Regions from separate parts of the Bradyrhizobium sp. 23 genome, predicted to be linked through region 2. Evidence: predicted binding sites of a transcription regulator. Region 2 holds the regulator's gene; the other holds the start of a gene.
What was found. Region 2 encodes PhoB, which activates phosphate uptake and scavenging genes when phosphate is short. Its sites were predicted from a motif close to TGTCATNNANCTGTCAT; they were not measured.
Positions count from the first base shown of each region.

Region 1: a site for PhoB is predicted at 4,882-4,898, ahead of IVB32_RS03455 (UDP-2,3-diacylglucosamine diphosphatase). Genes of this name have one in related genera too.

Region 1 is NZ_JADPJF010000022.1:68,759-76,868, forward strand. It holds gene IVB32_RS03425 (cytochrome c) at 1-393, shown strand, start outside; gene IVB32_RS03430 (cystathionine gamma-synthase family protein) at 645-1,940, shown strand; gene IVB32_RS03435 (CHRD domain-containing protein) at 2,018-2,434, opposite strand; gene IVB32_RS03440 (cytochrome c) at 2,590-3,519, shown strand; gene IVB32_RS03445 (Lrp/AsnC family transcriptional regulator) at 3,541-3,786, opposite strand; gene thiD (bifunctional hydroxymethylpyrimidine kinase/phosphomethylpyrimidine kinase) at 3,916-4,716, shown strand; gene IVB32_RS03455 (UDP-2,3-diacylglucosamine diphosphatase) at 4,922-5,734, shown strand; gene IVB32_RS03460 (glycosyltransferase family 1 protein) at 5,748-6,791, shown strand; gene IVB32_RS03465 (threonine/serine dehydratase) at 6,856-7,839, shown strand; gene IVB32_RS03470 (caspase family protein) at 7,913-8,110, opposite strand, start outside.
Region 2 is NZ_JADPJF010000151.1:53,646-61,755, reverse strand. It holds gene pstS (phosphate ABC transporter substrate-binding protein PstS) at 1-121, shown strand, start outside; gene pstC (phosphate ABC transporter permease subunit PstC) at 220-1,209, shown strand; gene pstA (phosphate ABC transporter permease PstA) at 1,214-2,059, shown strand; gene pstB (phosphate ABC transporter ATP-binding protein PstB) at 2,056-2,877, shown strand; gene phoU (phosphate signaling complex protein PhoU) at 2,888-3,604, shown strand; gene phoB (phosphate regulon transcriptional regulator PhoB) at 3,627-4,334, shown strand; gene IVB32_RS37375 (GcrA family cell cycle regulator) at 4,573-5,085, opposite strand; gene IVB32_RS37370 (aspartate aminotransferase family protein) at 5,541-6,743, shown strand; gene argF (ornithine carbamoyltransferase) at 6,743-7,678, shown strand; gene IVB32_RS37360 (Hsp33 family molecular chaperone) at 7,841-8,110, shown strand, end outside.

The DNA of each region.
Region 1 (8,110 bases), on a different contig from region 2:
GCGCAGCAGGAGATTGCCGTGCAGCAGGACAATCTCATGCGCTCGATCGCCAAGAACCAGTATGGCATCATCCAGAAGATGACGAAGGGCGATATCCCCTACGATCAGAAGGCCGTCGATCAGGCCATTGCCAGCATCGAGGCCGACGTCGCCAAGATCGCAAAGACCTTCGAGGTCAATCCCAAGCAGGACGTGGTGAACGCCACCTACGGTGCTTCAGCAAAAGTCTGGCAGAACAAGGCCGATTTCGACTCCAAGATTCCGCCGGTGCAGAAGGCGATCGCCGACGTCAAGGGCAAGATCAGCGATGTGGCGAGCCTGAAGGCCGCCTACACGGCTATCAACGAGCGCTGCAACGACTGCCATGAGACTTATCGGGTCAAGTTGAAGTAGCGGTCGGATTGCGCTTCGCTCCATCCGCGCTACTGTTGAGTCGAGAAAGGGCGGTTGCGAAAGCAGCCGCCTTTTCGGGAAATTCTATCCGCAAGGCCTGACGGATCGCTGCCGGAGCAGCTATCTTTGCTCCAGCCGCCGCGGCATTGGCGTGAGCTTTTGACCCTGACGCATCTCGCTCCTGACTGCGTCACGACATCAGGAGTTCCAACCCACGGCGAGTGCCTCAATCAGCAACAGCGAGACAAGCCATGGTAAAACCGTTCCCGTCGAAGACGCACATCGGCAACCATATGCTGCATCCGGAAACGCTGATGCTGACCTATGGCTACGATCCGCAATTGTCGGAAGGCGCCGTCAAGCCGCCGGTGTTCCTGACCTCGACCTTCGTGTTCAAGACGGCCGAGGACGGACAGGACTTTTTCGATTTCGTCTCCGGCCGGCGCGAGCCGCCGGAAGGGATGGGCGCGGGCCTGGTCTATTCACGCTTCAATCACCCCAACAGCGAAATCGTCGAGGACAGGCTCGCGATCTACGAGCGCACCGAGAGCTGTGCGCTGTTCTCGTCCGGCATGGCGGCGATCGCGACCACGACCCTGGCGTTCGTCCGCCCCGGCGACGTCATTCTACACTCGCAGCCGCTCTATGGCGGCACGGAAACGCTGCTGACGAATACGTTTGCGCGTCTGTCGATCGGCGCCGTCGGCTTCGCCGATGGCGTCGATGAAGCCGTGGTCAGCCAAGCCGCGGAGGAGGCCATGCGCAAGGGCCGGGTTTCGATGATCCTGATCGAAACTCCGGCCAACCCGACCAACGGGCTGGTGGACATCGCGATGATGCGGCGCGTTGCCGAGACCATCGGAAAGACGCAAGGACACGTTCCGATCATCGCCTGCGACAATACGCTGCTCGGGCCGGTGTTTCAGCGACCGATCGAACACGGCGCCGATATTTCCCTGTACTCGCTCACGAAATATGTCGGCGGTCATTCAGATCTGATCGCGGGCGCCGCGCTCGGCGCGAAGGCGGTGGTGAAAGGGATCAAGGCGCTGCGGGGCGCCATCGGCACCCAGCTCGATCCGCATTCCTGCTGGATGATCAACCGCTCGCTCGAGACGCTGAGCCTGCGCATGGAAAAGGCGGATGCGAATGCGCGCCTCGTGGCGGACTATCTGCGCGATCATCCCAAAGTGGCCAAGGTGCACTATCTCGGTCATCACGACGCGGCGTCGCCGGATGGACTTGTATTTGCGCGGCAATGCTCGGGGGCAGGGTCCACGTTCTCGTTCGACATCGTCGGCGGCAAGGCCGCGGCGATGAAGTTCCTCAACGCGCTGCAGATCCTCAAGCTGGCGGTGAGCCTTGGTGGAACGGAGTCGCTTGCGAGCCTGCCTGCCACCATGACTCATTCCGGCGTTCCCGCCGACATCCGCCGGAAGATCGGCGTGCTCGATTCCACGATCCGGCTGTCGATCGGCATCGAACACCCGTCGGATTTGATCGCCGACCTCGCGCAGGCGCTGAACGCAGCCGAACCTGAGGTGTGACGCCTGCGCCAGCGCTACGCGGAATCGAAAAGGGTGGCTGCGATGGCAGCCGCCCTTTTTGTTGGTCTGTGCGAAGCTTACTTCGTCACCTGACCGCGGATCTCGCCGCCCGGATTGGCCGCGGTGTGGATGTTGACGTAGAGCTTGCCGCCGAGCAGATCGGCGGCCTGCGCGTCGGTCAGTGTCGCCGAGCCCTCGGCCGGGCTGGTGGCAGCGCCTGGGATCGGGATCGCAACGCCGGCGTTCTTGCCGGGCTCGGCAGGTCCATGGAAATGGGCGGCGGTGGCGGGGCCGGACAGGCCGGAATAGGTGACCTTCCAGGACAGCTTCTTGCTGGCGGCGTCGTAATCCAGATCGGCCGTTCCGGTGCCGCTGCTGGTCGTTGCGGGGACCTCGGATTTGGCGTCGAGCGTTGCTTTCAGCTTTTCCGCGCTGGCCGAACCCGCAAAAGCAACGGCGCCAAGCACTGACATGGCGATGACGATCTTGTTCATGATTTTTCTCCCTGCTGAACCCGTTTGGGCTGCCAAACTTCCAACAGCCGGCATTGCAGTTTATTCCCGTTTCAAGCCGCGGTGGGCTAAATTCTTCGTGGCTGGAGCCGCGAGGACATCGGTCATAAGCTTCGCCGCGACGACGAAAGGACCGCATGTTGCGACGAACAATCCCCGTGGCGCTGCTCGCCGCACTCGCCGCGGCCGGCGTCTATTGGTGGCTCAGCGCGCCGGTGGGGGCGGCCGCCGGCACCGCGCCTGCCCGCGTCCCTGATCTTGTCAATGGCCAGGTGATGTTCAACGCCGGCGGCTGCGCCTCATGCCATGCCGTCCCCGACCAGCCCGATCGTCTCAGGCTCGGCGGCGGCGTCGCGATCAAGTCCCCGTTCGGAACGTTCTATGCGCCGAACATCTCCTCCGATCCGACCGATGGCATCGGCAAATGGAGCGAGGCCGAATTCGTCAATGCGGTGATGCACGGAGTCTCGCCCGACGGACAGCATTATTTTCCGGCCTTTCCTTACACGTCCTATCAGCACGCCAGGCGCGAGGACGTGCTCGATCTCTTTGCGTACCTGAAAACGCTGCCGGCCGTCGCAGGCAAGGTGCGCGACCACGACGTGCCCTTTCCGTTCAACATCCGGCGCAACGTCGGCATCTGGAAATTCTTATTTCTGGATGGCAAGCCCTTCGTCGCCGACAGCGCGAAGTCACCGCAGTGGAATCGTGGCGCCTATCTCGTCAACAGTTTTGGCCATTGCGCGGAATGCCACAGCCCGCGCAACGGGCTTGGCGGCATCACCGCCGCACAACGCTTCGCCGGCGGTCCCAATCCGGAAGGCGAGGGATGGGTGCCTAACATCACCCAGAAGGGCCTCGGCGAGTGGAGCGCGAAGGATATTGCCTATGTCCTGAAGACCGGCGAATTGCCCGACGGCGACAGCGTTGGCGGCGCGATGACGCGGGTGATCAAGAACACCTCGCAATTGCCGGACGACGATCTCGCGGCGATGGCGGACTATCTCAAATCGCTGCCGCCGGTGGACGGTCCGCCCCGCCCCAAGCGCAAGGAGGGCGGCGCCTAATCGGGCCCCCTTTTCCGACGGTCAACTCGCGCCAAACGCCTTGAAGGTGATGATGGTGAGGGTGTCCTGGATGCCGGGTAGCACCTGCACCTTCTCGTTGACGAAGTGGCCGATATCGGTGTCGTTGTCGACGTAGAACTTCACCAGCAGATCGTATTGACCGGCCGTGGAATAGATCTCGGAGGCGATCTCGGCCTCGGCAAGCGCATTGGCGACCACATAGGACTGGCCGAGCTTGCATTTGATCTGGACGAAAAAGGGAACCATCGCGGTCACTCCGAAAGCATATCTGACGGCTAATAGGCCAAACCCGACCGGATTTAGCAAGCGAACTTGCTGGGTTGAGGCAGGCGCGCTAGGACGGGCCATGGCTTTGAGAACGCTGAAAGTCGCCCCATGATGACGCCTGTCGCGCTGACCATTGCCGGCTCCGATTCGAGCGGCGGCGCCGGCATCCAGGCCGACCTGAAGACCTTCGCCGCGCTCGGCGTTTTTGGCGCGTCCGCCATCACGGCGCTGACGGCGCAGAACACCCGTGGCGTCACCGGCATTCACGCGGTGCCCGCCGAATTCGTCACCGCGCAGATCGACGCGGTGTTTTCCGATCTCGAGGTCGGCGCGGTCAAGATCGGCATGGTGGCGCAAGCGACCAGCATCGATGCGATTGCGGCCGCGCTGTCGCGCTGGGTGCCCCGGCATATCGTGCTCGATCCCGTGATGGTGGCGACATCGGGTGATCGCCTGCTCGCGTCCGAAGCGGTCGACGCCCTGCGCATCAAACTGATGCCGCTGGCCTCGGTGATCACACCCAATCTGCCCGAGGCCGCGGCTCTGCTCGGCGAACCGGTCGCGGCCAGCGAGGCCGAGATCGAGAGCCAAGGGCGCCGGCTGCTGGCGCTCGGCTGCCGGGCGGTCCTGATCAAGGGCGGGCACGGCGAGGGCGCCGAGAGCATCGACTATCTCGTCAATGCCAGGACGACGATCGCGCTCGCCGCGCCGCGCGTTGCCACTCGCAACACCCATGGCACCGGCTGCTCGCTGTCCTCGGCGGTCGCCGCCGGGCTCGCCAGGGGCGAGGATCTCGAGCGTGCCGTGCGCAACGCCAAGACCTGGATCAGCGCGGCGATCGCGGCCGCCGACCGCTTCAGCGTCGGCCACGGACACGGCCCGATCCATCATTTCCACAAATTTTACTGAACGCCGCTCGCGAGCGCGCCGCCACTAGTCCTCCCGCTATGCAGCTCCGGGTTCTTGCGGAGGCCGCTGCGACGCCATGTCGCCTGATTGTCGCATGCGACTGATATTCGCGGGGTGGGCGAGGCAAGCGCGATTCGTATCCGAGGGTGCCTCAAGGGTTCAATTGGTCATCCCCCTGTCACGGGACATTGTTACAGGCTGGCGCATGGGAAGCTACGATGTGAGTGACGAGAGCCCGGAGCGGCGCTTTCGCACGTTGTTCATCTCCGACGTTCATCTCGGAGCCCGCGGTTCTCAAGCCGACCTTCTGCTCGATTTCCTGCGTTTCCATGATGCCGACACGATCTATCTCGTCGGCGATATCGTCGACGGCTGGGCGCTGAAATCGAGCTGGCATTGGCCCCAATCGCACAACGACCTCGTGCAGAAGCTTTTGCGCAAGGCGCGCAAGGGCGCCAAGGTCATCTATATCCCCGGCAATCACGACGAGTTCCTGCGCAACTATTACGGCACGCATTTCGGCGGCATCGACGTGGTCGAGAACACCGTCCACATCGGCGCGGACGGCAGGCGTTATCTCGTCATCCACGGTGACATCTTCGACCTCGTGGTGCAGAACGCACGCTGGCTCGCCCATCTCGGCGACAAGGCCTACGATTTCGCGATTCAGCTCAATCGCTTCGTCAACTTCTTCCGGCGCATGTTCAAGGTGCCGTATTGGTCGCTGTCGCAATGGGCCAAGCAGAAGGTCAAGAACGCCGTCAACTATATCGGCGCATTCGAGCAGGCACTCGCTGCCGAGGCACGGCGCCACGACGCCGACGGCGTGATCTGCGGTCACATCCATTACGCGGTGATCCGCGACGAGGGCGGAATCCGCTACATGAATTGCGGCGACTGGGTCGAGAGCTGTACGGCGCTGGTCGAGCACGACGACGGCCATTTCGAGATCATCATTTGGGCGGACCAGGCCGAGAAGCCGGCACAGGTCCCGCAGGTCGCAGCCAGAGCTGCATGACAAAGGCAGCCTGATGCGCATCCTGGTCGCGACCGACGCCTGGCACCCGCAAGTCAACGGTGTGGTTCGGACGCTGACCAAACTTGCCGACGCCGCCAAAAGTCTCGACGTCGAATTCTCGTTCCTGACGCCACAATCGTTCCGCACCTTTGCGATGCCGAGCTATCGGGACGTGCGGGTGGCCATGCCGCGCCCGGGCAGAATCGCGAAGCTGATCGAAGAGGCGCGCCCGGACAGCATCCACATCGCGACGGAGGGGCCGATCGGCCTGATGGTCCGCCGCTATTGCCGGCAGCGCAAGCTGCCCTTCACGACCAGCTTCCACACCCGCTTTCCCGAATATGTCCGCGCCCGCGTGCCGGTGCCGGGCTCGCTGATCTGGCGGGCGCTGCGCCGATTCCATAGCCCCAGCCGCGCCGTGATGGCGGCGACGCCGGCGCTCGCCAGTGAGCTGACCGAGCGCGGCTTCGACAATGTCGTGCTGTGGCCGCGCGGCGTCGACCCCCATCTGTTCCATCCCCGCGCGATTGATCTCTGCCTGCCGGCGCCGGTGTTCCTCTCGGTCGGCCGCGTTGCCGTGGAGAAGAATCTCGAGGCGTTCCTCGACCTCGAGCTGCCCGGCACCAAGGTGATCGTCGGTGACGGCCCGGCGCGTGTCGCGCTGGAGGAGGCCTATCCGGACGCGATCTTCCTCGGCGAAAAGCACGGCGAGGAGCTGGCGGACATCTATGCTGCGGCCGACGTCTTCGTATTTCCGAGCGAGACCGACACGTTCGGCCTGGTCCTGCTCGAAGCGCTGGCGAGCGGCCTGCCGGTCGCGGCTTTCCCGGTGAAGGGCCCCCGCGACGTGATCGGCGATGCGCCGGTTGGCGCGCTCGATCACGATCTGCGCAGCGCCTGCTTTGCCGCGCTCGACATCTCCCGGCAGGACTGCGTGGAATTCGCCGCCACCTACACCTGGGAGGCCTCGGCCCGGGCTTTTATCGGCAGCATTTTGGCGGTCGGCGCCGTGATGCCCGGCCGGAACGGGGCAGAACCGGCGCGATTCGTCGCCTGAGGGGAAGAAGCCCCTCGCGCGGAGATGCCTTGCCCGCGCCTCATCCGGCGCGATAACATCAGGCATGACAGAACAGCTTCTCCCGATCGGCCCTGCCGATATCGACGCCGCAGCACGCGTGATCGCACCTTTCGCCGTCCGTACCCCGCTGTTGTCCTTTCCCGTGCTCAACGAGCGTGTCGGTGCAAAGGTCTATCTCAAGCCGGAGATGCTCCAGCGCACCGGCTCGTTCAAGTTTCGCGGCGCCTTCAACAAGGTCGCCTCGATCCCGCAGGACAAGCGCGCCGGCGGCGTGGTCGCGTTCTCCTCCGGCAACCATGCCCAGGGCGTGGCGGCGGCGGCAAAGATCCTCGACATGCAGGCGACCATCGTGATGCCCGCGGATGCGCCGTTGTCGAAGCGCGAGCGCACCAAATCCTACGGTGCCGAGGTCGTGCTGTACGACCGCGACCGCGACGACCGCGAGGCGATCTCGCGCGGCATCGCGGAGAAGCGCGGCGCGACGCTGGTCAGGCCCTATGACGATCCCTTCGTGATCGCCGGCCAAGGCACCGCCGGCCGCGAAATCGCCGAGGACATGGCGGCGCTCGGCCTCAGCCCCGACATCGTGGTGGCGCCAGCCTCCGGTGGCGGCCTGATCGCCGGCGTTGCAACGGCTGTGAAGGCGCGTTTTCCGCTGGCCGAGATCGTGGTGGCCGAGCCCGACGCGTTCGACGATCACGGCCTGTCGCTGACCGCGGGCCACCGCGAGCCGCACGCACCCGCCGGCCGCACCATATGCGATGCGCTGATGGCCCTGATCCCCGGCGAGATGACGTTTGCGATCAACAGCAAGCTGCTCGCGCGCGGCGTCACCGCCTCGGACAAGGAAGTCGGCGCGGCCGTCGCGTTTGCCTATCGCGAGCTGAAGCTCGTGGTCGAACCGGGCGGAGCGGTCGGCCTGGCCGCGCTGCTTGCGGGACGACTTGATGTTGCCGGCAAGAACGTCATCATCGTGCTCTCCGGCGGCAATGTCGACGCCGATCTGTTTGCCGAGCTGGTGGCCTGATATTCTAATCTTCTGACATGAAGAAGGGCAGAGCGTCTCCGCTCTGCCCTTTGTCGTGTGTGGCCGACCGCGATCAGTGCATGAAGCCGCGGTGGTTGTTGCCGCCATTGCCACCCTGGCTCAGGTTCATCGACTGCCGGAAGTTGTTGCTGCCACTGTTGACGTTCCGGTTGGTCTCATTGAACTGCGGGTGGTTGTTGTTCTGCACCTGCACCTTGTTCACGGGGTTGTTGCTGATCTTCGCCCCGTTGTTGATGCGGATCGGGTTGTT
Region 2 (8,110 bases):
GTTCTTCCGCTGGGCCTTCAAGAGCGGCGGCAAGGCGGCTGAAGAGCTCGACTACATCCCGATGCCGGATCCGGTCGTTCAGCTGATCGAGAAGACCTGGGCTGCCGACATCAAGAGCTAGGTTCGCGACGCTCGTGCTCCGGATGCGCTGCGCTGCATCCGGGGCACGGACCAACAAAAAACGTATACTATTTGGTACAGGGGATCGGCGTGGCAGAGATGGCCGTTCAGAGCGATGTAATCGACGACGCCGGACCGTATGACCGCGCCAAGGCCTTGAGCGCGTTCAAGGTCGGCGACGTTACCTTCTACTGGATTACGCGGCTCTCCGCGATCTCGGTGCTTCTGATCCTCGGCGGCATCATCATTTCGCTGATCGTCGGCGCTTTCCCGGCGATGAAAGAATACGGCGTCTCCTTCCTGTGGACGCAGCGCTGGGCGCCCTCCGCAGATCCGCCGGTGCTCGGCGCGCTCGGGCCGATGTACGGCACGCTCGTCACCTCCTTCATCGCGATGCTGATCGCCATTCCCGTGGGTCTCGGCATTGCGATCTTCCTCACCGAGCTCTGCCCGCAATGGCTGCGCCGCCCGATCGGCATGGCAATCGAGCTGCTCGCCGGTATTCCCTCGATCATCTACGGCATGTGGGGCTTCTTCGTGTTGGGTCCGTTCCTGGCCAACACGTTCCAGCCCTTCATGATCAAGATCTTCGACGGCGTTCCCGTGCTGGGCGCGATCTTCGCAGGTCCCCCGTCCTATCTCAGCCTGTTCAATGCCGCGCTGATCCTTGCCATCATGGTGCTGCCCTTCATCACCTCGATCTCGGTCGACGTGTTCAAGACGGTGCCTCCGGTCCTGAAGGAAGCCGCCTACGGCGTCGGCTGCACCACATGGGAAGTCGTCCGCAGCGTGGTGATCCCCTACACCCGGGTCGGCGTCATCGGCGGCATCATGCTGGCGCTGGGCCGCGCGCTCGGCGAGACCATGGCGGTGACCTTCATCATCGGCAACTCGTTCCGGATCTCGTCATCGATCTTTGCGCCGGGCACCACGATCTCGGCGGCGATCGCATCCGAGTTCGCCGAGAGCGACGGCCTGCACCAATCCGGCCTGATCCTGCTCGGCCTCCTGCTGTTCGTTCTGACCTTCTTCGTGCTCGCAGCGGCGCGGCTGATGCTGATGCGGCTGGAAAAGAAGGCGGGGAATTAGCGCCATGAATCCGATCTATTCACGCCGACGCCGCAAGGACATCGTCGTCCGCGGGCTCTGCATCGCCGCAACCGCCTTCGGCGTCACCTGGCTCGCGCTGATCCTGATCACGCTGCTCTACAACGGGCTGGCGGGACTCAATGTCCAGCTGTTCACCGAGAACACGCCGCCACCGGGATCGAACGAGGGCGGTCTGCTCAACGCCATCGTCGGCTCGCTGATCATGACCGTGATCGGCGTCGGCATCGGCGCGCCGCTCGGTATGTTCGCCGGCACCTATCTCGCCGAATACGGCCGCAATGACCGGCTGACCTCGGTGATCCGCTTCATCAACGACATCCTGCTCTCGGCGCCCTCGATCATCATCGGCCTGTTCATCTACGGCGCCGTGGTGGTGCCGATGCGCGGCTTCTCGGCGGTCGCAGGCTCGCTCGCCCTCGCGGTCATCGTGATCCCGGTGGTGCTGCGCACGACCGAGGACATGCTGCTGCTGGTGCCGAACGCGTTGCGCGAGGCGGCCTCGGCGCTCGGCCTGCCGCGTTCGCTGGTGATCAAGCGGATCGCTTATCGGGCTGCCCGATCGGGTCTCATCACCGGCGTGCTGCTCGCGACCGCTCGCGTCGCCGGTGAAACCGCGCCGCTGCTGTTCACCGCGCTATCGAACCAGTTCTTCAGCCTCGGCCTGAACAAGACGATGGCGAACCTGCCTGTGACCATCAACAACTTCGTGCAGAGCCCCTATGCCTATTGGAAGCAGTTGGCCTGGAGCGGGGCGCTGCTCATCACCCTGACCGTTCTTGCCCTTAATATTTTCGCGCGCATCCTTGGCGCCGAGAGGACCGCAAAATGAGTGATCTTTCCGTGTCGATGAGCGCGTCCGGTGGACTGCCGCATGCGGCGGTGCTGCCCGAGGCGCCCCCCAAGGTGACCGTGCGTAACCTGAACTTCTATTACGGCGAGCACCATGCGCTGAAGAACATCAACCTGACGCTCGGCGCCAACCGCGTTACGGCGTTCATCGGTCCGTCGGGCTGCGGCAAGTCGACCCTGCTGCGCATCTTCAACCGGATGTACGACCTCTATCCCGGCCAGCGCGCCACCGGTCAGCTCATGCTCGATCAGACCAACATTCTCGACCCCAGGCTGGACCTCAATTTGCTGCGCGCCCGCGTCGGCATGGTGTTCCAGAAGCCGACGCCGTTCCCGATGACGATCTACGAGAACATCGCGTTCGGCATCCGTCTTTATGAGAAGATCTCGAAGTCCGAGATGGACGGCCGCGTCGAGAAGGCGCTGCGCGGCGGCGCGCTGTGGAACGAGGTCAAGGACAAGCTCAACGCCTCCGGCCTGTCGCTCTCCGGCGGCCAGCAGCAGCGCCTCTGCATCGCTCGCACCGTCGCGGTGCGGCCCGAGGTGATCCTGTTCGACGAACCCTGTTCGGCGCTCGACCCGATCTCGACCGCCAAGGTCGAGGAGCTGATCCAGGAGCTGTCCGAGGATTACACGATCGCGATCGTCACCCACAACATGCAGCAGGCGGCGCGCGTCTCCGACAAGACCGCCTTCATGTATCTCGGCGAGCTGATAGAGTTCGACGACACCAGCAAGATCTTCACGTCGCCGTCCGATCGGCGCACGCAGGATTACATCACCGGCCGGTTCGGCTAGGAGACGCGACATGGGTTCTGAACATACCGCAAAGGCTTTCGACACCGACCTCCAGGAACTCACTCGCCTGGTCGCCGAGATGGGCGGCATCGCCGAGCGCATGATCGTCGAGTCCGTCGACGCGCTGATCCGCCGCGACGTCCCGCTCGGCCAGCGCGTCGTCGCCATCGACACCGAGCTCGACGCGCTGCAGAAGCGCATCGAGGAGCGTGCGGTGCTCACCATCGCCCGCCGCCAGCCGATGGCGGTCGATCTGCGCGAGATCGTCGGCGCCATGCGCGTCGCGACCGATCTCGAGCGCATCGGCGACCTCGCCAAGAACATGGGCAAGCGCGTCGCGGCGCTGGAGACGGACTTCCATCCGCTCAAGCTGTTCCGCGGCCTCGAGCACATGACCGACCTCGTGCAGCAGCAGGTCAAGTCGGTGCTGGACGCCTATGCCGCGCATGATCTGCCGGCGGCGATGGCGGTCTGGAAGGGCGACGAGGAGGTCGACGCCATCTGCACCTCGCTGTTCCGCGAGCTCCTCACCTACATGATGGAGGATCCGCGCAACATCTCGTTCTGCATCCATCTGATGTTCTGCGCCAAGAACATCGAGCGGATCGGCGACCACGCCACCAACATCGCCGAGACCGTGTTCTACATGATCGAGGGCCAGGCCATCACCGACAAGCGGCCGAAGGGCGACATGACGACCTTCGCCAACACGGTACCGAACACCTGAAGACTTAGGGAGCGACGACCCGATGGGCGCACGCATTATGGTGGTTGAGGACGAGGAAGCCCTGACCGAGCTTCTCCGCTACAACCTCGAAGGCGACGGCTATGACGTCGAGACGGTGATGCGCGGCGACGACGCCGACACCCGCCTCAAGGAGCACATCCCCGATCTGATCGTGCTCGACTGGATGCTGCCGGGCCTGTCAGGCATCGAATTGTGCCGGCGGCTTCGCACCCGTCCCGAGACCAAGCAGCTTCCGATCATCATGCTCACCGCGCGCGGCGAGGAGAGCGAGCGGGTGCGGGGTCTTGCGACCGGCGCCGACGATTACATCGTCAAGCCGTTCTCGGTGCCGGAGCTGCTGGCGCGCGTGAAAGGCCTGCTGCGGCGCGCGAGCCCGGAGCGCCTCGCCACCGTCCTTGCTTTTGGCGACATCGAGCTCGACCGTGACAAGCGCCGCGTGGCGCGCTCGGGCCGGCCGATCGATCTCGGTCCGACCGAATATCGCCTGCTGGAGTTCTTCCTGGAGCACCCGGGACGGGTGTTCTCGCGCGAGCAGCTGCTCGACAGCGTCTGGGGTCGCGACATCTATATCGACGAGCGCACCGTCGACGTGCATATCGGTCGCCTGCGCAAGCTGCTCAATCTCGGCCGCGAGCAGGACCCGATCCGCACCGTCCGCGGCGCCGGCTACGCGCTGGATGATCGCTTCGCGAAGGCGGAGCAGGTGTAGGGTTGCAGGCTTGTTTGTTGGCGAGCTGTCCCTGCATTCTCAGCCGTCGTCCCGGACAAGCGAGCGAAGCGAGCGCTGATCCGGGACCCATAACCACCGAACGTGGTTTGGCGAAGACTCGGAGTGACCCCTTCCGCACGATTATTGCGTGCTCGGAGTATGGGTCCCGGCCCCCCGTGCGCAATTGCGCACTAGGCCGGGACGACACTGAAATTGTTGAACTGTCTTCGCGTGACGACTAACGGGGACCCGGCTTTACCGGTGCGCGGCGCCGATCCGACGCGGGCTGGTACGCAACGCGCGAGTGCTGGGCGCAATAGGGCAGTCCGGACAGCGCCCTTCCACCGCAGAAGAAGAAGTCCGGGCTCGAGGGATCGCCGACCGGCCAGTGGCAGGTCGCCTCGTTCAATTCCAGCAGCGACAGCCGCTGGCTCATCGGCACCACGTTGTCGTAGGTGACCGGATCCGGCTCAGCCTCGACCTCGAAGGCCTGCGCCAGCGCGGTGTTGCCGCGCGAGATCGGGCGGCTCACCCGCATCATGTGCTGCGCGGGGCGCGCCTTGCGCGGCCGCGGCGCTGCCGATGATGGGCTCTTGGCGCGGCCCGAAAGGCCGAGCCTGTGCACTTTGCCGATCACGGCATTGCGGGTCACATTGCCGAGCTCCGCCGCGATCTGGCTGGCCGAAAGTCCGGCCTCCCAGAGCTTTTTCAGCTGCTCGACGCGATCATCGGACCAGGTCAAAACCGTCATTGCACCCTTTCCCTCGCTGCGCGCCAGCCATCCTGGGGCCTCGCAGCGAATGCCTAAGCCTTCAAAAACCCGTGCCGCCAGAATCCCTTAAGGCTCGCCGGGCGCGTCTTGAACGCCCGAACGTTTACGCCGGTACATAAGGACTTAAAGATCAGAACCACTGCACGAGATGTCGTATCTGACAATCCAAACGCTACAATATGGCGTGACTCCCGCGCAAGAGTCCGCCGACTCGCTTCCACATGTTCCGTGGCCAAATCCCGCAAAATCGGCACCGCAAGACTACGGATTCAGCGTTTCGCGAGGCTTTCCGGGCGGCATTGACACCCGTTTCACCAGGCCTAAGATAGTCGCACGTGCCGCCCTCAAGAGGCGGCACGTTTCGTTTTCCGGGCCGGTCGATGGTGCGTTGCGCAATGCACGCTCACTCCGTCCGCAACATTCAAGTGACCATCATGACTAACAGCGCAGCGCCGCATTTGCTCCCCGTTTTCGCCAGGTCCGACCTTGGTTTCGAGCGTGGCGAAGGCTGCTGGCTGATCGCGACCAATGGCGAGCGCTATCTCGATTTCACCTCCGGGGTGGCGGTGAATGCGCTCGGCCATGCCCATCCGGCGCTGGTCGCGGCGTTGCAGGAGCAGGCCACCAAGCTCTGGCACATGTCGAACCTGTTCCAGAGCCCGGACGGCGAAAAGCTCGCCGCGCGCCTGTGCAATGAAAGCTTCGCGGACTTCGTGTTCTTCTGCAATTCCGGCGCCGAAGCGCTGGAATGCGTGATCAAGGTCGTGCGCCGTTATCACGCCGCAAAGGGTCATCCCGACCGCTATCGCATGATCACCTTCGAAGGCGCCTTCCATGGCCGCACGCTGGCGACGCTGGCCGCAACGGGATCGGCAAAATATCTCGAAGGTTTCGGCCCTCCGATGGAGGGCTTCGACCAGGTTGCGCATGGCGATCTCGATGCCGTGAAAAAGGCAATCGGTCCGCAGACCGCCGGCATCCTGATCGAGCCGATCCAGGGCGAGGGCGGTGTGCGTTCGGCAACGCCCGCCTTCCTGAGGGCGTTGCGCCAGCTCTGCGACGAGAAGGGTCTGTTGCTCGCCTTCGACGAGGTGCAGACCGGCATGGGCCGCACCGGCGATCTGTTCGCGTACCGCCGCCTTGGCGTCGAACCCGACGTGATGTCGCTGGCCAAGGCGCTCGGCGGCGGCTTCCCGATCGGCGCCTGCCTTGCGACCGCGGAAGCGGCGTCCGGCATGACGCCGGGCTCGCACGGCTCGACCTTCGGGGGCAATCCGCTCGCGATCGCGGCTGCGAACGCCGTGCTCGACGTCATGCTCAAGCCCGGCTTCTTCGACCACGTGCAGAGGATGTCGCTGCTGCTCAAGCAGAAGCTCGCCTCCGTGATCGACCGTCACGGCGATGTCGTCAGCGAAGTGCGCGGCGAGGGCCTCCTGATCGGCATCAAGGCCGTGGTGCCCTCCGGCGATCTCGTTGCAGCCTTGCGCGACCAAAAGCTGCTCACCGTCGGTGCCGGCGACAATGTCGTGCGTTTCCTGCCGCCTTTGATCGTCACCGAAGCCGAGATCGAGGACAGCGTCGGGCGGCTCGAGCGCGCCTGCACCGCGTTGTCCGGCAACAAGCGGGCGGCAAGCTGATGAGCAAGTCGCCCGATAAAACACCGAAGCACTTCCTCGATATCAACGAGCTGCCGCTGTCGGAGCTCAAGCGCATGCTCGCTGCGTCCTCCGCGATGAAGGCGAAGCAGAAGGCGCATCAGCCGGTCAGGCCGCTCGAAGGCAAGACCCTGGCGATGATCTTCGAGCGCCCCTCGACGCGGACGCGGGTGTCTTTCGACGTCGCCATGCGCCAGCTCGGCGGCGAGCCCATCATGCTCACCGGCGCCGAAATGCAGCTCGGCCGCGGCGAGACCATCGCCGACACCGCGCGCGTGCTGTCGCGCTATGTCGACGCCATCATGATCCGCATTCTCAATCACGATGCGCTGCTGGAGCTTGCGGCAAACGCCACCGTGCCCGTCATCAACGGCCTGACGCGCCGCTCGCATCCCTGCCAGGTGATGGCGGACCTCATGACCTACGAGGAACATCGCGGCCCGATCGAGGGCAAGACCGTGGCCTGGACCGGCGACGACAACAACGTGCTCGCCTCCTGGGCGCACGCCGCCGAGCGCTTCAAGTTCCAGCTCAATGTCGCGACGCCTCCGGAGCTCGCGCCGAAAAAGGCGATGCGCGACTTCATCAAGGCGACCGGCGCGCCGATCATGCTCGGCACGGATGCCGAAGCCGCCGTGCGCGGCGCCGATTGTGTCGTGACCGACACCTGGGTGTCGATGGGCGACAAGGAAGGCGAGCACCGCCACAACGTGCTCAAGCCCTATCAGGTCAATGCGCAGCTGATGTCGCTTGCCAAGCCGGATGCGCTATTCATGCACTGCCTGCCCGCCCATCGCGGCGAGGAGGTCACCGACGAGGTGATCGACGGTCCACAATCCGTCGTGTTCGACGAGGCCGAAAACCGCCTGCACGCGCAAAAGGGCATTCTGGCCTGGTGCTTCGACGCAGTGAAGTAATCCGGGCCGGTATCCGCCGTGCCGGCGAAGTAGGTCTTCATCGTCGTCCTGGCCTTCGCCAGGACGACACCGAATTTGCCGTGCTTGCGTACGATCCGTGCTGCATTCTGGATGCAGCCCTCCCCCCTTCCAATTCCGCCTTCCGACCCCAGATAAAGCGCCATGGTTTCCCAATCCCCTGATATGAAAACCGGGCCTGAAGGCCCGGTTCGCGCGCCATCCGCGGTTCCGATCGATGACGCCGTGCTGCCTTACGAGGTCGACGCGCTCGATGTGCGCGGTCGGCTGGTGCGGCTTGGTCCGGCGCTCGACGAAATCCTGACCAAGCACGATTATCCCGCGCCGGTCGGCAAGCTGCTCGGCGAGGCCATCGTGCTGACCACGCTGCTTGGCTCCTCGCTGAAGTTCGAGGGCCGCTTCATTCTCCAGGCC